3 regions of the Streptomyces sp. NBC_01352 genome follow, and region 1 is predicted to be linked to each of the others. Evidence: predicted binding sites of a transcription regulator. Region 1 holds the regulator's gene; each other region holds the start of a gene.
What was found. Region 1 encodes HspR, which represses chaperone genes until heat shock. Its sites were predicted from a motif close to TTGAGNNNNNNNNNCTCAA; they were not measured.

Region 2: lon (endopeptidase La) is a predicted target of HspR. The motif match lies at 4,269-4,287, and genes of this name have one in related genera.
Region 3: dnaK (molecular chaperone DnaK) is a predicted target of HspR. The motif match lies at 3,142-3,160, and genes of this name have one in related genera.

Annotation. Positions count from the first base shown of each region.
Region 1 covers NZ_CP108354.1:5,267,170-5,274,532, reverse strand. The annotation lists gene OG252_RS24465 (MraY family glycosyltransferase) at 1-235, shown strand, start outside; gene dnaK (molecular chaperone DnaK) at 332-2,176, shown strand; gene grpE (nucleotide exchange factor GrpE) at 2,173-2,862, shown strand; gene dnaJ (molecular chaperone DnaJ) at 2,908-4,104, shown strand; gene OG252_RS24445 (heat shock protein transcriptional repressor HspR) at 4,110-4,562, shown strand; gene OG252_RS24440 (PA14 domain-containing protein) at 4,630-6,348, opposite strand; gene OG252_RS24435 (PA14 domain-containing protein) at 6,345-7,363, opposite strand, start outside.
Region 2 covers NZ_CP108354.1:3,923,361-3,930,723, forward strand. The annotation lists gene OG252_RS18150 (protein phosphatase 2C domain-containing protein) at 1-82, shown strand, start outside; gene OG252_RS18155 (MarR family winged helix-turn-helix transcriptional regulator) at 130-642, opposite strand; gene OG252_RS18160 (lysozyme) at 938-1,756, shown strand; gene lon (endopeptidase La) at 1,832-4,246, opposite strand; gene OG252_RS18170 (GNAT family N-acetyltransferase) at 4,669-5,421, shown strand; gene OG252_RS18175 (rhomboid-like protein) at 5,512-6,369, opposite strand; gene OG252_RS18180 (spermidine synthase) at 6,584-7,261, shown strand.
Region 3 covers NZ_CP108354.1:2,377,657-2,385,019, reverse strand. The annotation lists gene OG252_RS11245 (vWA domain-containing protein) at 1-1,135, shown strand, start outside; gene OG252_RS11240 (OsmC family protein) at 1,197-1,625, shown strand; gene OG252_RS11235 (hypothetical protein) at 1,741-2,337, shown strand; gene OG252_RS11230 (glycerophosphodiester phosphodiesterase family protein) at 2,345-3,103, shown strand; gene dnaK (molecular chaperone DnaK) at 3,287-5,191, shown strand; gene narJ (nitrate reductase molybdenum cofactor assembly chaperone) at 5,265-5,747, opposite strand; partial or broken gene OG252_RS11215 (SAM-dependent methyltransferase) at 5,935-6,648, opposite strand; gene OG252_RS52330 (SAM-dependent methyltransferase) at 6,996-7,217, opposite strand; gene OG252_RS11205 (helix-turn-helix domain-containing protein) at 7,315-7,363, opposite strand, start outside.

The sequences.
Region 1 (7,363 bases):
CGGGCTCACCTCTCAGGGGGCGGCGGTTCTGCTCGGTGTCGGGGCCTTCTGCGGGGTACTCGTCGCGGTCCTCGCGCAACTGGGGTGGCTCGCGCAGTCGGGGGTGTACTGGGTCGGGGCGGGCGCCCTGATCGTCGTAATCGCACTCTTGCGGGTCAGGGTTTACGGGCCTCGAAGCCCCCGGCGGATTGAATCACCGCAGGTCAGAGCCCAGTTGCGTGTAAGGAACGGATAAGAGTTGAGTCCGGGCGACTCAGGTCTGTTGACCAGGGCTGGGACGTCATGCACACTTGAGTCCGTTCCACTCAAGTCATTGCTGGAGGAATCAACCATGGCACGTGCGGTCGGCATCGACCTGGGCACGACTAACTCCGTCGTCAGCGTTCTGGAGGGCGGCGAGCCCACCGTGATCACCAACGCCGAGGGCGCCAGGACCACGCCGTCCGTCGTCGCCTTCGCCAAGAACGGTGAGGTGCTCGTCGGCGAGGTGGCCAAGCGCCAGGCGGTCACGAACGTGGACCGGACCATCCGCTCGGTGAAGCGCCACATGGGCACCGACTGGAAGATCGAGCTGGACGGGAAGCCCTTCAACCCGCAGCAGATCTCCGCGTTCATCCTGCAGAAGCTGAAGCGGGACGCCGAGTCCTACCTGGGCGAGAAGGTGACCGACGCGGTCATCACCGTCCCGGCGTACTTCAACGACTCCGAGCGCCAGGCGACGAAGGAGGCCGGCGAGATCGCCGGTCTGAACGTCCTGCGGATCGTCAACGAGCCCACCGCGGCGGCGCTCGCGTACGGCCTCGACAAGGACGACCAGACGATCCTCGTCTTCGACCTCGGTGGCGGCACCTTCGACGTGTCCCTCCTGGAGATCGGCGACGGCGTCGTCGAGGTGAAGGCCACCAACGGCGACAACCACCTCGGTGGTGACGACTGGGACCAGCGGGTCGTCGACTACCTGGTCAAGCAGTTCGCGTCCGGCCACGGTGTGGACCTCGGCAAGGACAAGATGGCCCTCCAGCGCCTCCGCGAGGCCGCCGAGAAGGCCAAGATCGAGCTGTCCTCGTCCACCGAGACCTCGATCAACCTGCCCTACATCACGGCGTCCGCCGAGGGCCCGCTGCACCTGGACGAGAAGCTCACCCGGGCTCAGTTCCAGCAGCTGACGGCCGACCTGCTGGAGCGCTGCAAGACGCCGTTCCACAACGTCATCAAGGACGCCGGCATCAACCTCTCCGAGATCGACCACGTCGTTCTCGTCGGTGGCTCCACCCGCATGCCCGCCGTCGCCGAGCTCGTCAAGGAGCTGACCGGTGGCAACGAGGCCAACAAGGGCGTCAACCCGGACGAGGTCGTCGCCATCGGCGCCGCCCTGCAGGCCGGTGTCCTCAAGGGTGAGGTCAAGGACGTCCTGCTCCTCGACGTGACCCCGCTGTCCCTGGGTATCGAGACCAAGGGCGGCATCATGACCAAGCTGATCGAGCGGAACACGACGATCCCGACCAAGCGGTCCGAGATCTTCACCACCGCCGAGGACAACCAGCCCTCGGTCCAGATCCAGGTCTACCAGGGCGAGCGCGAGATCGCGGCGTACAACAAGAAGCTCGGGATGTTCGAGCTCACCGGTCTGCCGCCGGCCCCGCGCGGTGTCCCGCAGATCGAGGTCGCCTTCGACATCGACGCCAACGGCATCATGCACGTGACCGCGAAGGACCTCGGCACGGGCAAGGAGCAGAAGATGACCGTCACCGGCGGCTCCTCGCTGCCGAAGGACGAGGTCGACCGGATGCGCCAGGAGGCCGAGAAGTACGCGGAGGAGGACCACGCCCGCCGCGAGGCCGCCGAGACCCGCAACCAGGGCGAGCAGCTCGTCTACCAGACGGAGAAGTTCCTCAAGGACAACGAGGACAAGGTCCCCGGCGACATCAAGACCGAGGTCGAGGCGTCGGTCGAGGAGCTCAAGGCCGCGCTCAAGGGCGAGGACACCGCTGAGATCCGTACGGCCACCGAGAAGGTCGCGGCCGTGTCGCAGAAGCTCGGCCAGGCGATGTACGCCGACGCGCAGGGCGCGCAGGCCACCGGTGGCGCGTCCGCCGGTGACGAGGCGCCCAAGGCCGACGACGACGTCGTGGACGCCGAGATCGTGGACGACGAGCGCAAGGACGGTGCCGCGTGACGGAGGAGACCCCGGGCTTCGACGAGAAGCCTGACGTCCCCTCCGGCGCCACCCCCGACGACGCCGAGCCGCAGGCCGCCTCCCCCTCCGGGGAGGGGGCGGCCCCGGCCGGGGACGCATCAGCACAGTCGGCAGGCCTGACGGCACAGCTGGACCAGGTACGCACGGCGCTCGGCGAGCGCACGGCGGACCTCCAGCGGCTCCAGGCCGAGTACCAGAACTACCGCCGCCGGGTCGATCGGGACCGGGTCACGGTCAAGGAGATCGCCGTGGCGAACCTCCTGTCCGAGCTCCTGCCCGTCCTCGACGACATCGGCCGCGCGCGGGAACACGGCGAACTCGTCGGCGGATTCAAGTCCGTCGCGGAGTCGCTGGAGACCGTCGCGGCGAAGATGGGTCTGCAGCAGTTCGGCAAGGAGGGCGAGCCCTTCGACCCGACGATCCACGAGGCCCTGATGCACTCGTACGCGCCGGACGTCACCGAGACGACCTGCGTGGCGATTCTGCAGCCCGGGTACCGGTTCGGCGAGCGCACCATCCGCCCCGCGCGGGTGGCCGTGGCCGAGCCGCAGCCCGGCGCGCAGACCGTCAAGGCCGACGAGGCGGAGACGTCCACCGGTGCCTCTGGTGCCTCTGGTGCCTCCGCCGCCGACGACAAGGAGAGCGGTGGCCCGGACGAGGGCTGAGCGTGAACCGAACGCTGTACCGCTGAGAGAGGAGGGACGTCGAGGATGAGCACCAAGGACTTCATCGAGAAGGACTACTACAAGGTCCTCGGCGTCCCCAAGGACGCCACCGAGGCCGAGATCAAGAAGGCGTACCGGAAGCTCGCCCGCGAGTTCCACCCGGACGCCAACAAGGGCAACGCCAAGGCCGAGGACCGCTTCAAGGAGATCTCCGAGGCGAACGACATCCTCGGCGACCCCAAGAAGCGCAAGGAGTACGACGAGGCCCGCGCCCTCTTCGGCAACGGCGGCTTCCGCCCGGGGCCGGGCGCGGGCGGCGGCTCCTTCAACTTCGACCTGGGTGACCTCTTCGGAGGCGGCGCCCAGGGCGGCGGCGCAGGCGGAGGCCAAGGCGCCGGCGGCTTCGGCGGCGGCCTCGGTGACGTCTTCGGGGGCCTGTTCAACCGCGGCGGCGCGGGCACGGGCACGCGGACGCAGCCCCGGCGCGGCCAGGACATCGAGTCCGAGGTCACCCTCAGCTTCACCGAGGCGATCGAGGGCGCGACGGTCCCGCTGCGGATGTCCTCGCAGCAGCCCTGCAAGGCCTGTTCGGGCACCGGCGACAAGAACGGCACACCGCGCGTGTGCCCGACCTGCGTCGGCACCGGGCAGGTCGCCCGGGGCACCGGCGGGGGCTTCTCCCTCACCGACCCGTGCCCCGACTGCAAGGGCCGCGGCCTGATCGCCGAGCACCCCTGCCTCGACTGCAAGGGCAGCGGCCGGGCCAAGTCGTCCCGCACCATGCAGGTCCGCATCCCGGCCGGCGTCACCGACGGGCAGCGGATCCGGCTGCGCGGCAAGGGCGCACCGGGCGAGCGCGGCGGCCCGGCGGGCGATCTGTACGTCACCGTGCATGTCGACGCCCACCCGGTCTTCGGCCGCAAGGGCGACAACCTCACGGTGACGGTCCCGGTGACGTTCGCGGAGGCGGCGCTGGGCGGCGAGGTCAGGGTCCCGACCCTCGGCGGCCCTTCCGTCACCCTGAAGCTGCCCCCGGGCACGCCCAACGGCCGCACCATGCGCGCCCGCGGGAAGGGCGCGGTCCGCAAGGACGGAACCCGCGGAGATCTGTTGGTCACCGTCGAGGTGAGTGTTCCGAAGGACCTGACGGGGAATGCTCGTGAAGCGCTCGAGGCGTATCGCGAGGCAACCGCGGGTGAGGACCCGCGGGCGGAGCTGTTCCAGGCCGCGAAGGGAGCATGATCGAGATGGACGGTCGTCGACGCAATCCGTATGAGCTGACCGAGGAAACCCCGGTCTACGTCATCTCGGTGGCGGCCCAGCTCTCCGGTCTGCACCCGCAGACCCTGCGCCAGTACGACCGCCTCGGCCTGGTCTCCCCGGACCGCACCGCGGGCCGGGGCCGTCGCTACTCGGCCCGCGACATCGAACTGCTGCGCACCGTCCAGCAGTTGTCGCAGGACGAGGGCATCAACCTGGCCGGCATCAAGCGGATCATCGAACTGGAGAACCAGGTCGCCGCCCTCCAGTCCCGCGTGGCGGAACTGCAGTCGGCCCTGGACGGCGCGGCGGCCGCGATGCAGCAGCGCGAGGCCGCGGTCCACGCGTCGTACCGACGGGACCTGGTCCCGTACCAGGAGGTCCAGCAGACGAGTGCGCTGGTGGTGTGGCGGCCGAAGGGACGGCAGGCGTCGGACTGACAGCTGACGTAACTCGTGGAAGAGGGCCGGGTTTTCCCGGCCCTCTTCGCGTTTTCCCGGCGAGGACTTACGGCGTGGTGACCGCCCAGTCGCCCGCGGGCAGGGTCTCGGTGCCGTCGGCCTTCACACCGGTCAGCCAGTAGTACGAGATGGTCCCGCGCTCGGCCCCGGTGTCGAAGTACTCGATGGAACCGGCACCGAGATCGGCGATCTTCTCGTATGCCCCGGTGGCCGGGTTCCAGCGGTGGACGCGGTAGCCGCCGACGGCCTCGGGGGAGTCCTCACCGAGCCCGTACCACGTCAGACGGTTCCCCTCGTCGCCTTCCGCCCCGGTCGCCTCCAGGGTCAGCGGTGAGCCTTCGGGCGTCGCCACGCTCGGCGTCGTGTCGAGCTCGGTGACGGTCACGACCTGGGCCTCGCCGGTCCACTGGAAGGACGAGTTCCCGGCATCGTCGATGGCGTCGACGATGAAGCAGGTCTCCTCGCCGTCCGGGAGGAGGGCGTAGTCGTACGAGGTGGTGTCGGCCGACAGGTAGTAGCCCGGGTAGAGCGAGCAGACCCTCTCCTCCTCGTCGCCGAGGAGCTCGCCCCGGCGGACCACGTACCTCTCCAGGTCGGCGGTCGGGTTCGCGTCCCAGCGCAGCGCGAAGCCGTACTCGGTCGCGGTGACGCTCAGCCCGGTGACGGCGGACGGCGCGGTGAGGTCCACGCGACTGTCGCTGACGGCGGCGGACCGCGCGGACTCGTTGCCGGCCGCGTCGAGGGCGGTCACCCGGTAGTAGTAGGTGCTGCCCTCGACGGCCGAGGCGTCGACGTAGGACACCTGACTCGTCGTACTGCCGACCCTGCTGTACGTACCCTCCGCACTCGCCGCCCGGTACACCCGGTACGACGCCGCCCCCGAGACCGATCCCCAGCTGACCCGCAGCCCCTCCGACTCGGAGTCGGTGGTCAGTCCGGTGGGGGCGGCGGGTGCGGTGCGGTCGACGGTGGTCACGGCCTGGTCGGCGGTGCCCGTCGACTCGTTGCCTGCCTTGTCGTAGGCGCGGACCTCGTAGGAGTAGATCGCGCCGGTGACCGGAAGACCGGCGTCGGTGTACGAGGTCGAGGTGGTCGTCGCGAGCGGAGTACTGCCGTAGGAGGCCCCCTTCAGGCGCCGGTAGACGCGGTACCCGGCGAGGTCCATCTCCTTGTTCTTCGCCCAGGTGAGCTTCGCCTTGCCGGTGGCCTGGTCGTACGTGACCGAAGTGCCCGTCGGCGTCAGTGGCTTGACCGTGTCGACGGTCGCCGAGGTGCGGGGCGTGTAGCCGAACTTGACGTTGGCGGTGCCGGTCCAGTTGACGAAGTCGATGCGGAGGGTGTGTCTGCCGGAGGGGATCGTGATGTTGACGGTCTTCTTGACCGTCGTCGACACGTTCTTCCAGAGGTCGACCTTGCGGACGTTGTCGAGGTAGACGCGGATGCCGTCCTGCGCCTGGGCGGCGAAGGAGAACGGGCCGCCGGAGCCGAAGTCGCGTGTCACGGTCCAGCGGACGCCGAAGTTGTTCGACGGGAGGCCGGACGTCGGGGCGCCCGTGCCCCAGTTCTGGTCGACGGCGTTGTCGCAGTCCGTCTTCTTCGGCGTGCCGGAGAAGGTGGTGTTCGCGAAGAACTGCCGCTTGAAGACCGGCGAGGCGCAGGTCGTGGCGGCCGATGCCGGGGCGGCGAGGGCCGTGAGCAGGCCGCTCGCCGTCGCCAGGACGACGGCCGGCGCCGTGGCCCGCAGGGCGAGGTTTCTCATGCTCATGCTCCGCTCGGTGGGACCACGACGGGGGCGAGGCCGGAGAAGGCCTCCGAGCCGTTGGCGGCGACGGCCGAGACGAGGTAGTGGCTGGTCGTGGCCGACGGGGTGGTGAGGTCGGTGTAGGTGCGGGCGTCGGCGGCCAGGGGTACGTCGGTGAGGCGGACGTACTGGGCGGCCGCGCGGTCCCAGCGGTAGACGTGGAAGCCCGCGGTGGTGCAGTCGGCGGCGGTGCAGGTCCACGAGAGCTTCGCGTGGGCCGACTCGTCCGCAGCCGCGGTCAGGGACCAGGGCGCGGTCGGCTCGGGCGACTGCGACGGGGTGAGCTCGAACTCGTTGACAGCCACGTTGGCGACGTCGACGAGCGGGGAACCGCTTGTCGTGTAACGGGAGTTGTTGTACGTGTCCACCGCGTCCACGAAGTAGACCCAGTACTCGTCGTTCGGCACGTTGAGGTCGGTGAACGTGGTCGTCCCGGGCGGGAGGGTGGCCATCCACTCGTGGCCGCTGACGCCGCCGTCGGCGGGGGCCCGGTGCACGATGTACCGGGCGAGGTCCGGGGCAGGGCTCTCGTCCCACTCCAGGACCGTGCCGTACTCCGTGTTGGTGTGGGTGAGGCCGGTGACGGCCGGCGGCGGGGTGGTGTCGCGCAGGCCCGCCTGGACCGTGGCCGAGGGGGCCGACTCGCGGCCCGCGCTGTCGACGCTGGTGACGTAGTACCCGTAAGCCGTTCTCGCCGCGGCGGAGTAGTCCGTGCAGCCGTACTCCGGGTAGTAGTCGGCCTCGTTGCCCACCCGGTACGTCTCGCAGGTGACCAGGGCCGGGACGGCGTCCGCGTCGGACAGCTCCCAGCGGTAGGCCCGGTACTGCGTGGGCGCCGCCTTCGACGTCTTCCAGCGCAGGGTGATCCCGGTCTCCTCCGCGTTCGTGCCCGGGGACTCCATGGTGGGCACGGCAAGCGGCCGGGCGAGGGGGACGACCTGCGAGGTGGCGGTGTTGCCGGCGGCGTCCTTGGCGACGA
Region 2 (7,363 bases), 1.3 Mb from region 1:
GCGGGGGGATGCGGGGGCTCGGGAGTTTCTGGGGCGGAGCAAGGCGCATGACGATGCGACGGTGGTGTACGTGGAGTTGTGACTCCCCGTGACCATGGGCGTGACGCGGACCGCTCGACGGTCCGCCTCCTACCTCTCCATCCCCCGATTCAACTGCTGCAACAACCGCGCCAGTTCCCCCACCTCACGCGGATCCCAGTCGGCAAGCCGCCCGGCGTACCGTGCCCGGCGGGCCTCGCGGACGCGGCGTACCCGGTCGTGGCCCTCTTGGGTGAGGGCGATCAGCCAGGCCCGGCCGTCCGCCGGGTCCGGCTCGCGGGCGACCAGGCCGAGGTCCTCCAGGGCGCGGAGCTGACGGGACATCGTGGCCTTGCCGACGCCGATGTACGCGGCGAGCTCGGTGGCACGCTGGGGGCCGCACTCGTCGAGGCGTACGAGGAGGCCGTACGCCGCTGATTCCAGGTCGGGGTGGACCTCGCGGGCCATCTCGCCCTGATTGGCACGGGCGCGTCGCAGGAGGACGGTCAGTTCGCGTTCCAGGGCGAGGAACGCGGGCTGGTCCACACCGCTCGCCGGCACTCCCCCAGAGGGGGCACCCCCAGGTTCGACTCCGCGTCCGCCGCCGTTTGCGTCTTCGTGCACGTCAGCCCCTGCCTCGGTTTTCCCCGTACTGAAAGTTTCCGCCGAACGCCTGTCATCGCCGCAGCTCCGTCAGTATTTCGCAGGGCTAGACCAACGGCAGCCTCCGGGCCCTCTTCCACCTGGCGTTCTACGTGCGTAGCGTCTTTGGCAGGCAAGTACTGGCATGCCCACGCCAGCAAACGCCACGGTTCCAAGACGGCAGGTCGACGGCGACCGCTCCGTCCGGCCGGCATGCCCAGAACCTCCCCCCACTCCCCACCACCACCGAGCTTCACCGAGCCCTCGGAGGCACGCCATGCCCGTGCACAGACCCGGTTCGCTCCGCCCCCGGCGCCTCTTACTCACCGGCATCCTGCTCGCCGCCCTCACCCTCGGCTTCACGGCCCCGGCATCCGCAGCCGACACCCCCGCCCGCGGCACCGCCCACATGGGCATGGGCGTCCTCGCCCACGACGGTCGAAGCGGCGTCCCCGCCGACACCCGCGCCACCCAGACGGAAGGCGTCGACGTCTCCAGCCACCAGGGCAACGTCGCCTGGTCGACCCTGTGGAGCAGCGGGGTCAGGTGGGCCTACGCCAAGGCGAGCGAGGGGACGTACTACACGAACCCGTACTTCGCCCAGCAGTACAACGGCTCGTACAACGTCGGCATGATCCGCGGGGCCTACCACTTTGCCACCCCGGACACCACGAGCGGCGCCACCCAGGCCAACTACTTCGTCGACCACGGCGGCGGCTGGTCCAGGGACGGGAAGACGCTGCCGGGCGCGCTCGACATCGAGTGGAACCCGTACGGCGCCGCCTGCTACGGCAAGACGCAGAGCGAGATGGTGACCTGGATCCGCAGCTTCCTGAACCAGTACAAGGCCCGCACCGGCCGGGACGCCGTCATCTACACCGCCACCAGTTGGTGGACCCAGTGCACCGGCAACTACGCCGGTTTCGCCGCCGCCAACCCGCTGTGGATCGCCCGGTACGCCTCGACGGTGGGGACGCTCCCGGCTGGATGGTCCTACTACACCGCTTGGCAGTACACCTCGTCGGGACCGACCGTCGGCGACCACAACAAGTTCAACGGGGCGCTCGACCGGGTCGTCGCCCTCGCCAACGGCTGATCCACAAAGGCATACAAGGCGAAGGCCCGGGCCTCCCTCACGAAGCCCAGGCCTTCCCTCATCCGGCAGCGCCCGTCACGCCGCCACCGGAACCTCCGGCGCGGCCCCGTTCGTCGCCGGGGACAGCGCCAGCTCCAGGACCTGGCGGACGTCCGTGACGGCATGGACATCGAGCTTGTCCAGGACCTCGGCCGGGACGTCGTCCAGGTCGGGCTCGTTGCGCTTCGGGATGACGACGGTGGTCACCCCTGCCCGGTGCGCGGCCAGCAGCTTCTGCTTCACGCCGCCGATCGGGAGGACCCGGCCGGTCAGCGAGACCTCGCCGGTCATCGCCACGTCCGTGCGGACCAGACGGCCCGACAGCAGCGACGCCAGTGCCGTCGTCATCGTGACGCCCGCGCTCGGGCCGTCCTTCGGGACCGCGCCCGCCGGGAAGTGGATGTGCACGCCCCGGTCCTTCAGGTCGGCCACGGGGAGTTCCAGCTCCGCCCCGTGCGAGCGGAGGAAGCTGAGCGCGATCTGCGCCGACTCCTTCATGACGTCGCCCAGTTGGCCCGTCAGGGTCAGGCCCGCCGCGCCCGTCTCCGGGTCGGCCAGCGACGCCTCGACGAACAGGACGTCACCGCCGGCTCCCGTGACCGCGAGGCCCGTCGCCACGCCCGGCACGGCTGTGCGGCGCTCCGCCGGGTCCTGTGCGGACTCGGGCACGTGGTGCGGCCGTCCGATCAGGCCGCGCAGGTCCTCGTCCCGGACGGTGAACGGCAGCTTCCGCTCGCCCAGTTCGTGCTGGGCCGCGACCTTGCGCAGCAGCCGTGCGATGGACCGCTCCAGGTTGCGGACGCCCGCCTCGCGCGTGTACTCGCCGGCGAGCTTGCGCAGCGCGCTCTCGTCGAGGGTGACCTCGGGCTTCTCCAGACCCGCCCGCTCCAGTTGGCGCGGCAGCAGGTGGTCACGCGCGATGACGATCTTCTCGTCCTCGGTGTAGCCGTCGAGGCGGACCAGCTCCATACGGTCGAGCAGCGCCTCCGGGATGGCCTCCAGCACGTTGGCCGTGGCCAGGAAGACGACGTCCGACAGGTCCAGCTCCACCTCCAGGTAGTGGTCCCGGAAGGTGTGGTTCTGCGCCGGGTCCAGGACCTCCAGGAGGGCGGCCGCCGGGTCGCCCCGGAAGTCGGACCCCACCTTGTCGATCTCGTCGAGGAGCACCACCGGGTTCATGGACCCGGCCTCCTTGATGGCGCGGACGATCCGGCCGGGCAGCGCGCCGACGTACGTACGCCGGTGACCGCGGATCTCGGCCTCGTCGCGGACACCGCCGAGGGCGACCCGGACGAACTTCCGCCCCATGGCGTGCGCGACGGACTCACCGAGCGAGGTCTTGCCGACACCGGGCGGGCCGACGAGCGCCAGCACGGCACCTCCACGCCGCCCGCCGATGACACCCAGCCCGCGGTCGGTACGACGCTTGCGCACCGCCAGGTACTCGGTGATCCGCTCCTTCACGTCCTCCAGGCCTGCGTGCTCGGCGTCCAGGATCTCCTTGGCGCCCTGGATGTCGTACTGGTCCTCGGTCCGCTCGTTCCACGGCAGTTCGAGGACGGTGTCGAGCCAGGTGCGGATCCACGAGCCCTCGGGCGACTGGTCGCTGGACCGCTCCAGCTTGTCGACCTCCTTGAGGGCGGCCTCGCGGACCTTCTCGGGCAGGTCGGCGGCCTCGACGCGGGCACGGTAGTCGTCGGACTCCTCGCCCTCCGACTCACCGTTGAGTTCGCGCAGTTCCTTGCGTACGGCCTCCAGCTGGCGGCGGAGCAGGAACTCGCGCTGCTGCTTGTCGACGCCCTCCTGGACGTCCTTGGCGATGGTCTCGGCGACGTCCTGTTCGGCGAGGTGGTCGCGCAGTTGCTGGGTGGCGAGCTTGAGCCGGGCGACCGGGTCGGCGGTCTCCAGGAGCTCCACCTTCTGGTCGGTGGTCAGGAAGGGCGAGTAGCCGGAGTTGTCGGCAAGGGCGGACACGTCGTCGATGGCCTGGACCCGGTCGACCACCTGCCAGGCGCCGCGCTTGCGCAGCCAGGCCGTGGCAAGGGCCTTGTACTCCTTGACCAGTTCGGTGACCTGGCCGGGCAGCGGCTCGGGCACGCTCTCGTCGACACGGGTGCCCTCGACCCAGAGGGCGGCACCCGGGCCCGTGGTCCCCGCACCGATCTTCACCCTGCTCCGGCCGCGGATCAGCGCGCCCGGGTCACCGTCGGCCAGCCGGCCGACCTGCTCGATCGTGCCGAGCACGCCGGTGCTCGCGTAGGTCCCGTCCATGCGTGGCACCAGCAGAACCCTGGGCTTGCCGGGTTCCGAGCGCGCGGCGGCCTGGGCGGCCTCCACCGCGGCGCGCACATCGGCGTCATTGAGGTCCAGCGGAACCACCATCCCGGGCAGCACGACCTCGTCGTCGAGCGGCAGCACAGGCAGGGTGAGCGGTGTGGACGTCGAAGCCATGATCTCCCCTTCGGCAGTCAAGTTGAGCTATGCCGACTCAATGCACGGGAGCCTCTGGATGTTCCCCGGGTTGCGTTCGCTGTGAGCGATCACGCTCCGAGTGCCCTCTGACCAGGCATGTCACTCCCACACCCTCGGTCGTCCCTGCGGGCCGTACGTCCGACAACGCTCAACCTCTGCTGGACCTTCCCGGCACTCGGTGGCCGACCCGGCGTCCTGCCGCGTCGCCGCGAAGGCCGGGTTCGCCCTGGAGGGCACCTGCGCGCGCGTGCGGGGCGACGAGTGAGGAGCGCTCCACGCGCGCGTGCAGACCCAAGGCCGGTCGGGGAAAACCGGTTGCCCCCGCCCGCCCCTCCCCCGACCGTCATCCGGTGACAGAGACAGCCACCACCGCCCCCCTTCTCGCCGCCTACGACGACCAGATGCGCGGTGCTCCCCCGAATCCGCCCGCGGGAGTGGCGTACGAACACGACGGGCCGCTGCTGCGGATCGTCGGGCAGTTCCGCGGGTTCGTCAGCGGGCCGCGCGACCTCGGCGTGGCGGGCGACGGGCTGGATGAACTGATCGCGCGGCAGCGGGACTTCTTCGCGGCGCGCGGTGAGGCGGTGGAGTGGAAGACCCGGGCCCACGACGTCCCGGCCGACCTCACCGAACGGCTGCGGGCGGCCGGGTTCGTGCCCGAGGAGCGGGAGACCGTACTGGTCGGACGCGCCGCCGAGATGGCCGTACGACAGCCGGTCCTGCCGGACGGTGTCGCGCTGCGCCGGGTGACGGCGGACGCGGACATGCGGCGGATCGCGGACATGGAGTCGGCCGTGTGGGACGACGACTGGAGCTGGCTCGCCGAGGACCTGATCGGCCGGGTGGCCGCCGCGCCGGACGAGATCGCCGTGTACGTCGCCGAGGCGGGCGGGGAGGTCGTCTGTGCCGCCTGGCTGGTCTTCCGCGCGGGCACGGGGTTCGCGAGCCTGTGGGGCGGCTCCACGCTCGCCGAGTGGCGCGGCAGGGGCATCTACCGGGCCCTGGTGGCCGAGCGGGCCCGGCTCGCCGCCGCCCGGAGCGTCACGTACCTGCACGTCGACGCCTCCGACGACAGCGCGCCCATCCTGCGCCGCCTGGGCTTCCACGCGGTCACCACGACCACGCCGTACGTCTGGACGCCACCGGCCGGCTGACCGGCCCGCCCAGGCCGACACAGCGCCGCAAGCCCGACGCCATGACCCCGTACCAGCGCTCGCACGGGAGTTGGCCGCGGCTCGGCGGCCCTAGGCGACCCCGGGCAAGCGGTTCGTAGCGAGCCGTGCCCGGTACCAGCGCCGCACCACCGGCCAGGTCCCGATGCCGATCGCGAACGCCGTCAGGTGCCCCCAGTCGGTCATCGGGTCCGTGAACGCCAGCAGACTCTGCATCAGCATCGCGCCGAACACCGCCAGCAGCGGCCAGCGCAGCCACGGGGTGAGGAGTCCGGCCAGGGCGCCCACCCCGGCGGCGACGCCGAAGCTGACGCCGTAGTCGAGGCGGTGCAGCGAGCTGTCGGGCAGGTGGCCGACCAGGACCGCGAGCCCTACGGGGACTTCGGTCGCGAGGGTGGCGAGGACGTGCCCGAGCAGGAAGACCCCGGCCGTGCGCAGCCCGCCGATCCGGCGCTCCAGTGCGGTGAGGACGAGCAGGAAACCGATCGCGAACGGCGAGAGGATCCCGCCCGCGATCCACAACGCGCTGGTCAGCAGCACCGGTACGGGCGTCTGCACCAGGTGCGCCACATCGGTGCTGGAGGCCTGGTGGAGGTCGTGCACGACGGCCGGGTCGGCGTACTCGGTGACGAGTGAGGTGACGGCGAGGACGACGCCGTAGCCGAAGGTGAACGGTGTCCCGGTGGGGGTGGGGAGCAGGCGCCAGGGGCGGGGGCGAACTTGGGGAGGCTCGACGGTGAGGGGCGCAACCGGCGGTCCGACCGGCATGGTCGCCGACGCCTCTCGCTGGCGCGGCATCCCGTCCAACAGCCCTGAGACATCCCGCATGCAGGCGTCGTAGCGCGGCGGGGGCACGTCCTGAGGGACGGGCGAATCGCTCGGCCCGGGCGCCGGCGAACCCGCCGTACCGTCCGTCTCAGTCCGTTCCACGGTGAGGCGCTCCTTCCGTTTCACCCAGCCTCCGTGGCCCGTACAGCCGCTGTCTGTGACGGGCGCCACCAGAGTGCCGATTCACAGTCACTTCTCAAGGACGTGCGGCCACTTCGCGCCCGGCCATGGCGAAGCCCCCGTGGCCGAGGACCCACGGTCGCCGTCCGAGGCGATTCCACCGGACCGTCCTTCTCCCACCTGCAAGAATGGGCCGATGTCCACCTCGTACGACATTCCCCAGATCCTGGACCGGCGCGAGGGCCCGCACGGCGAGGTCGTGCTGCGACGGCACGGCGAGTTGCTGCAGATCATCGCCAACGGCTGCTTCCTGATGGACACCTCCGACGGCCGCTCGGAGCGGCGGCTCGTGGACGCGGCACTGGACGCGCTCGGGGGTCGCGGTCGGCCGAGCGTGCTCATCGGCGGTCTCGGCGTCGGGTTCTCGCTCGCACACGCCGCGGCCGATCCCCGTTGGGGCCGGATCACCGTGGTCGAGCGAGAGCGCGCCATCATCGACTGGCACCGCGCCGGGCCGCTGTCCGCGCTGTCGGCGCGGGCCCTCGCCGATCCGCGCACCGACATTGTGGAAACCGATCTTGTCGCTTTCGTCAATGAGACATGCGACACGTTCGACGCGCTGTGCCTGGACATCGACAACGGCCCCGGCTGGACGGTCACCGAGGGCAACGGCGGGCTGTACTCCGAGGCCGGACTGGCAAGCTGCGCAAGGGTGTTGAGGCCAGGAGGGGTACTCGCCGTGTGGTCCGCCCAGCCCTCTCCGGAATTTGAAGGATCCCTACGGAATGCCGGGTTCCAACGGGTGCGTACCGAAGAGATCCCGGTTGCCCGGGGCGTTCCGGACGTCGTGCACCTTGCCGTCCGACCTGGATAGCAAAGCCACGGTGACTCCCCGTACTCTGCTTCCCTGACGCCGATCATTCAAGCGTCAAGCGCAGTCATGCGCAGACAAGGGATCACCCCACTGGTTCCGGAA
Region 3 (7,363 bases), 2.9 Mb from region 1:
CTGGTTCGTCTCCTCCTACCCGCTGCTCGGCGGCATCGCCGCCGGCATCACCCTCGTCGCCGACGCCGAACTCGCCCGCGCCCACGGCATCTCCGTCGCCGCGGTGAACCCGGAGGCCGGCGAGATCTACGTCAACCCCCTGCGCCGGTTCGACGACGAGGAGTGGCGCTTCGTCCTCGCCCACGAGATGCTGCACGCCGCCCTGCGCCACGGCGACCGCTGCGGCACCCGCGACCCCTTCCTCTTCAACATCGCCTGCGACTACGTCATCAACGGCTGGCTGACCGAGATGCAGGTCGGCACCATGCCCGAGGGCCTCCTGCACGACCCGGAGCTGACCGGCCTGTCCGCGGAGGAGGTCCACGACCGCATCGCCCGCGACCTGCGCCGCACCCGCCGCCTGGCCACCCTGCGCGGCAAGGGCGCCCGCGACATCCTCGGCGGCCCGCTCGGAGCGCCCCGCGACTACGTCGACCTCGACGAGCTCTACCGCCGGGGCCTGGCCCGCGGCCTCGACCTGCACGAGCAACAGGACCGCGGCCACCTGCCGGGCGGCCTGGTCGAGGAGATCCGCGCGCTCAGCCACCCCCCGCTGCCCTGGGACGCCCGACTGGCCCGCTGGTTCGACGAGTTCGTACCGAGCCCACAGCCCGTACGGACGTACGCGCGCCCCTCCCGCCGCCAGGCGGCCACGCCCGACATCCCGCGCGCGGGACGGTACTTCCCGCCCGAGGAGATCGCCCGCTGCACCTTCGGCGTCGTCCTCGACACCTCCGGCTCCATGGACCGGGTGCTGCTCGGCAAGGCGCTGGGCGCGATCGCCTCGTACGCCGAGGCCCGGGACGTACCGGCCGCGCGGGTCGTGTTCTGCGACGCGGCCCCGCACGACGCCGGCTATCTCCCGGTCACCGACATCGCTGGCCGGGTACGGGTCCGCGGCCGGGGCGGCACCGTCCTGCAGCCCGGCATCGACCTGCTGCACCGCGCCGACGACTTCCCGCCCGCCGCTCCGGTCCTCGTGATCACCGACGGCTGGTGCGACGTCCTGCGGGTGCGGCGCGAGCACGCCTACCTGATCCCGCAGGGGGCACGACTGCCGTTCAGCGCACGTGGACCGGTCTTCCGGGTGAGCTGAGCCGGAGTGTGATCGTATGGAGTCCGAAACCCGGATCCGGGACCATAGGAAAGGAATGACCGTGGCTACCACGCGCTCCGCACACACCGTCTGGGAAGGCAACCTGCTCGAGGGCAACGGAGTCGTCACCTTCGACACCTCCGGCGCCATCGCCGAGCAGCCGGTGACGTGGGCTGCCCGCACGCAGGAGGCCAACGGCAAGACCAGCCCCGAGGAGCTGATCGCCGCCGCCCACTCCAGCTGCTTCTCCATGGCGTTCTCGCACGCCCTCGCCGGGGCCGGCACCCCGCCCACCAAGCTCGTCACCTCCGCCGACGTCACGTTCCAGCCGGGAGAGGGCATCACCGGCATCCACCTCACCGTCGAGGGCACCGTGCCGGGCCTGGACGAGGACGGCTTCGTCGCCGCGGCGGAGGACGCCAAGGTGAACTGCCCCGTCAGCCAGGCCCTGAAGGCCGTACCGATCACCCTGTCCGCGAAGCTCGCCTGACCGGACCGGCACACCACGACCGTCGCGCGGGCCGCCCCACCCGGGGAGGCCCGCGCGACGGTCGGTTCGTGACCGGGCGGACGGGTATCAGGACGACGGTGTCGAAGGGAACGCGATGGGGCCGCGAACATCCAGCGGATCGGCGGTACTCGACTCCGGCACGCGTGAACTCACCCGCGCGGTACCGCTGTTCAGCCTGGTCGGCCGAATGCGCCCGGACGGCTCCCGGCCGGGCGCCCTCGTCGACCGCTACGACTACGGCCGCTTCGAACCGCACCTGAGAACCAGCGAGAACGTGCTCCCCGTACCGGTCCTGGCCCACCGCGCCACCCCGGACGACCTCCACCTGCCGCACGGCGGCCACGGCCTGGACCTCGCATCCGTCGACATCGCGTTCGCCGCCACCCCCCGCGGCGACGTGACCCTGGTCCTCGACTGCCAATTCGCGGCCGACTCCGAGCCCGCCGCCCTCGCCGCCCGGCTCGCGGACACCTGCTTCGAGCGCGCACGCATCAGCCTCGGCGACAGACCGCTCCTCGACGTCCTGAACGAGCGGCTCACGTCCTGCTCAGGCGGGACAGCCGACGCTCCGGCCGGCTCCTGTCACCGCCCGACGGCCGCCCGCCCGCGCCGGTGCCGCCGCCCCGGTCCGCGGCCGGGAGCTGACGCCACCATGTGCCGGTGCGACTCGACCGTGTCCCTCGGGAGGTGACCTGACCGTGCCGCGACGACCCGCCGTGTCGGCCCACCGGGGAGGATCCGAACGCGCCGCCGCCGCCACCTGGGCGGCGTACGAGGACGCGCTCGCCTCCGGCGCCGAGTACGCCGAGTTCGACATCCGGCGTACGGCCGACGGCGTCTTCGTCGTCTACCACGACCCCCGGGTCGCGCACTTGGGACCGCTCCTGTCACGGATCACGCACGCCGAGCTCAGCGACCGCGCCGGATACGCCGTACCGGTCGTCGAGGAGGTCATGTCCCTGATCGCCGGGAAGCTCGTCGGGCACCTGGACCTGAAGGACACGGGCCACGAGCGCGAACTGATCGACCGGGCGATCGCCCTGCTCGGCACGGACGGCTTCGTCGCCACGACCCTGGAGGACGCCTCCGTCGCCGCCATCAGGCGCGCGTTCCCCGCCGTGCGCACGGCCCTGTCCCTGGGCCGCGACCGCACCCAGATCGCCCCGGCCCGGCTGGCACGGACCCGGCTGAGCGAGCTGCTGCCCATGCGTCGGGTCCGCGCCTGCGGCGCGACCGGGGTCGCCGTGCACCAGGCGCTGGCACGCGCGAACGTCCTGCGCGAAGCGGCCCGGCACGGCCTGCACACCATGGTCTGGACGGTCAACGAGGACGCCCCGATGCGCGCCTTTCTCGCGGACCCGCGCGTGGACGTCCTGATCACCGACCGGCCCCGGCGGGCGGTCGCCCTCCGGGGCGGCAGGCAGGACGAGCGCGCCCTGGGGTACCCGTACGTTTGACAGGAGCCCTCCGATGACGAGCTGACAAGCCCCACCCATTGACAAGAACGCACTCAAGTTTTCTGCTGGAGTGCGGGAAGGCTGCGGGAAGGCTGCGGGAAGGCTGCGGGAAGGCTGCGGGAAGGCTGCGGGAAGGCTGCGGGAAGGCTCCCTGGCGGAAGGCCCTGGCGGAAGGGGACAGCGATGGGACGTGCGGTCGGAATCGATCTGGGCACCACGAACTCGGTGGTGGCCGTCCTGGAGGGCGGCGAACCCACGGTCGTCGCGAATGCGGAGGGGGCCAGGACCACACCGTCGGTCGTGGCCTTCGCCAAGAACGGCGAAGTGCTCGTCGGCGAGGTCGCCAAACGGCAGGCCGTCACGAACGTCGAGCGCACCGCGCGCTCCATGAAGCGCCACATGGGCGACGCGAACTGGCGCTTTCCCGAGCAGGGCGCCGTCGACGGCAACCGCTACCGGGCCCAGGAGCTGTCCGCGCGGGTGCTGCAGAAGCTGAAGCGCGACGCGGAGTCCTACCTGGGGGAGGACGTCACCGACGCGGTGATCACCGTCCCCGCCTACTTCGACGACACCCAGCGCCAGGCCACCAAGGAGGCCGGGGAGATCGCGGGCCTGAAGGTGCTCAGGATCATCAACGAGCCCACGGCCGCCGCTCTCGCCTACGGCCTCGACCGGGGCGAGGAACAGACCGTCCTCGTCTTCGACCTCGGCGGCGGCACCTTCGACGTGTCGCTGCTGGAGATCGGCGACGGCGTCATCGAGGTCAAGGCGACCAACGGCGACACCCACCTCGGCGGCGACGACTGGGACCAGCGGGTCGTCGAGTACCTGGTGAAGAAGTTCAAGGGCCAGTACGGCATCGACCTCGGCAACGACAAGATGGCCCTGCAGCGGCTGCGCGAGGGCGCCGAGAAAGCCAAGATCGAACTGTCCTCGTCCTCCGAGACGACGATCAACCTCCCCTACGTCACCGCCTCCGCCGAAGGCCCCCTGCACCTCGACGAGAAACTGACCCGCGCCCAGTTCCAGGAGCTGACCGCCGACCTCCTCGACCGCTGCAAGACCCCCTTCCACCAGGCGGTCAAGGACGCCGGCATCAAGCTCGCCGCGATCGACCACGTCATCCTCGTCGGCGGCTCCACCCGCATGCCCGCCGTCACCGACCTGGTCAAGGAACTCACCGGCAAGGACCCGCACAAGGGCGTCAACCCCGACGAGGTCGTGGCCGTCGGCGCGGCCCTCCAGGCGGGCGTCATCCGCGGCGACGTCAAGGACGTCCTCCTGCTCGACGTCACCCCGCTGTCCCTGGGCATCGAGACCAAGGGCGGCATCATGACCAAGCTCATCGAACGCAACACGACGATCCCCACGCGCCGTTCGGAGATCTTCACCACCGCCACCGACAACCAGCCCTCGGTCGGCATCCAGGTCTACCAGGGCGAACGCGAGATCGCCGCCTACAACAAGAAGCTCGGCGTCTTCGACCTCACCGGCCTGCCGCCCGCCCCGCGCGGCGTCCCGCAGATCGAGGTCGCCTTCGACATCGACGCCAACGGCATCATGCACGTCTTTGCCAAGGACCTCGCCACCGGCCGTGAACAGAAGATGACCGTGACCGGCGGCTCGGCCCTCCCCAAGGACGACATCGACCGCATGATGCGGGACGCCGAGCAGTACGCCGAGGAGGACCGCAAACGCCGCGAGGCCGCCGAGACCCGCAACCAGGCCGAACAACTCGTCTACCAGACCGAGAAGTTCGTCCGCGAGAACGGCGACAAGGTCCCCGCGGACACCAAGTCCGAGGTCGAGTCCGCCGTCGCCGAGCTGAAACAGCTCCTGGAGCAGAACGCCGAGACGAACGCCCTGCGCACCGGCGTCGAGAAACTCGCCTCCGTCAGCCAGAAGATGGGCCAGGCGATGTACGCCCAGGCCGCCGGCGGCCAGACCGGCACGGAGGACACGGGCACCGGCGGCCGGGACACCTCCTCGCAGGACGAGGAGGGAGTGGTGGACGCGGAGATCGTCGACGACGACAGGGACCAGGGCGGTCGGCAGGACGGGAGGGACGAGAAGGGCGGGGCGGCCTAGTTCCCCGGCAGAGCAGGGTCGTCGGCGGCGCGCTCCCGTGTATGCAGTCGGCAGTGTGTGGTCGTCGACGCGCTCAGGTGTATGCAGTCGGCAGTGTCGCGCATACGGCATCCAGGACGGATGCATACGGTGTACCGAAGTCGGTGAGCCGGGCGCGGAGTCGCTCCAGGCCGTCGCGGTGTTCGGTGAGCAGGCAGGTGTCGCCGGTGCGGGCCGCGAACTCCAGCACGGCGGGCAGGTAGTCGGGCACCTCCTCGCCGGTGAACTCCAGGCCGTGCGCCCGGTACGCGTCCTTGAAGCCGGCCGGCGACCTGCCCCGCCGCCGCACGTCGCCGTCCCGCCAGCAACTCAGGTACAGGCTGTGCCGGCTCTCGCCGTCGAAGACCTGGACGTAGTGCGCCGCCAGTTCCCGCGCGGGCGTGACGGCCGCGTGGTCCGCGAACTCCCGCAGCTGCGGGGCGGCTTCGCGCAGCAGCGGCAGCCGGGCGCGGAAAGCGTCGTCCGGGTAGGTCAGGCAGAGCGCCGCCGCCTGGTACAGCACCGTGTCCGAGGGCATCAGACATCCCCCGCCCCGCCGGCGGTCCGCCGGTGGCGCGGGCCGTGGACGTTCCGGGTGTCGGTCACCTGCGCTCCCTTGCTCCCGTGCTTGCCGGCGGCTCATTCGAACCTAGGGCGGGACAGGGGAACGCACCCGCTGACGGCACCCGTACGGGTCCCGCACCCGCCGGCGGCCGCCGTCCGGGTCAGGACTTGCGGGCGACACCCGCGTACACCGGCACGATGCCCTCGGCCTGCACCGCCACGTCCTCCGGCTCGGGCCGCCACCCGGAGACCGGGATCACGCCGGGACCGAGGAGTTCCAGGCCGTCGAAGAAGCGCGAGAACTCGGCGAGCGAACGGGGGAAGAAGGGGGTGCCGCTGCGGCGGAAGTGCTCGGCGGCCTTCTGGATCGCCTCCGGGTTCAGATCGGGGGTGACCTGCGACAAAACCAGATAGCTGCCGGGGGCGAGGAACTCGACGTACCGCTTCAGCAGACCGTGCACGTCGTCGCCGTCGGCCGCGTCACCGAGGTAGTGCGTCAGGGCCACCAGCGACAGGGCGACGGGCTGCCCGAAGTCCAGGGACTGAGCCGCGAGGCGCAGGATCGTGTCGGGGTCGCGCACGTCCGCGTGGATGTAGTCGGTCGACCCCTCCGCCGAACCGTGCAGCAGGGTCTCCGCGTGCCGCAGCACGATCGGGTCGTGGTCCGCGTACACGACCCTCGACTCCGGCGCCACACCCTGCGCCACCTGGTGCAGGTTCGGCTCGGTGGGAATGCCGGTGCCGATGTCCAGGAACTGACGTATCCCCGCCTCGGCGACCACCCTGGTCGCCCGCTGCATGAACCGGCGGTTGGCCCGCGCCCCGCGCAGCACCGTGTCGTCCACGGCGAGGATCTTGCGGGCCAGCTCCTCGTCCCGGTTGATCTTGATTTTCGGTGATACCCCTACCCCCCCGGGGTACCTGACCTGCGACGACGGCTGATGTATTCACGTCGTCGTCGGCTGAATAGGTGCATTCACGCTGTTCGCTTCTATTCACGGCCACGCGTATTGAATGGGGGGTGGGTTGTTTTTCTGGAAGCACGGGGGTCAGAATTCCTAAAGCACCGGGCTTGAATTGAACGTATTCCCGCTAAGCGTTATTCGCATTGTGCATTGCGATTACGCTATTGCTGCACCGCATTCCTTATCACGCACACCCATGCGTGGTGCACGCTGTTGCCACCATGCGCAGCATCATCATCGTTCGTGTTGCGAACGCATCATCGTTGTGCTTTCGCTTTGCGATCATCGTTGATGTTCTCAGCTTGCGCTTGACCCTTTTCCCTGAATGCGCACCCATGCCGGGTAACGCATTGCCTAGTACCCATGTGCATGGCCACCACCGGGTAGTTGTCCTTGCCGCCCAGCCACCAGTCGTACACCCGGGCCGGATGCGGCCGGCTGGTGTCGATACGAGCGGACGCGGCGTCGGATCCGGTCATACGGCGTCGTCTCCTCGGGATCAAGGCGGGGCGGTGCGGAAACGTGCAGGGGGAAGGGCAGGAGGAAGGCAGGGGGGGCGGGGGCAAGCGAGAGGGTTCAGAAGTCCTCGCGGCGCTCCCGGAGCAGCTTCTTGGTGCGCTCGGCC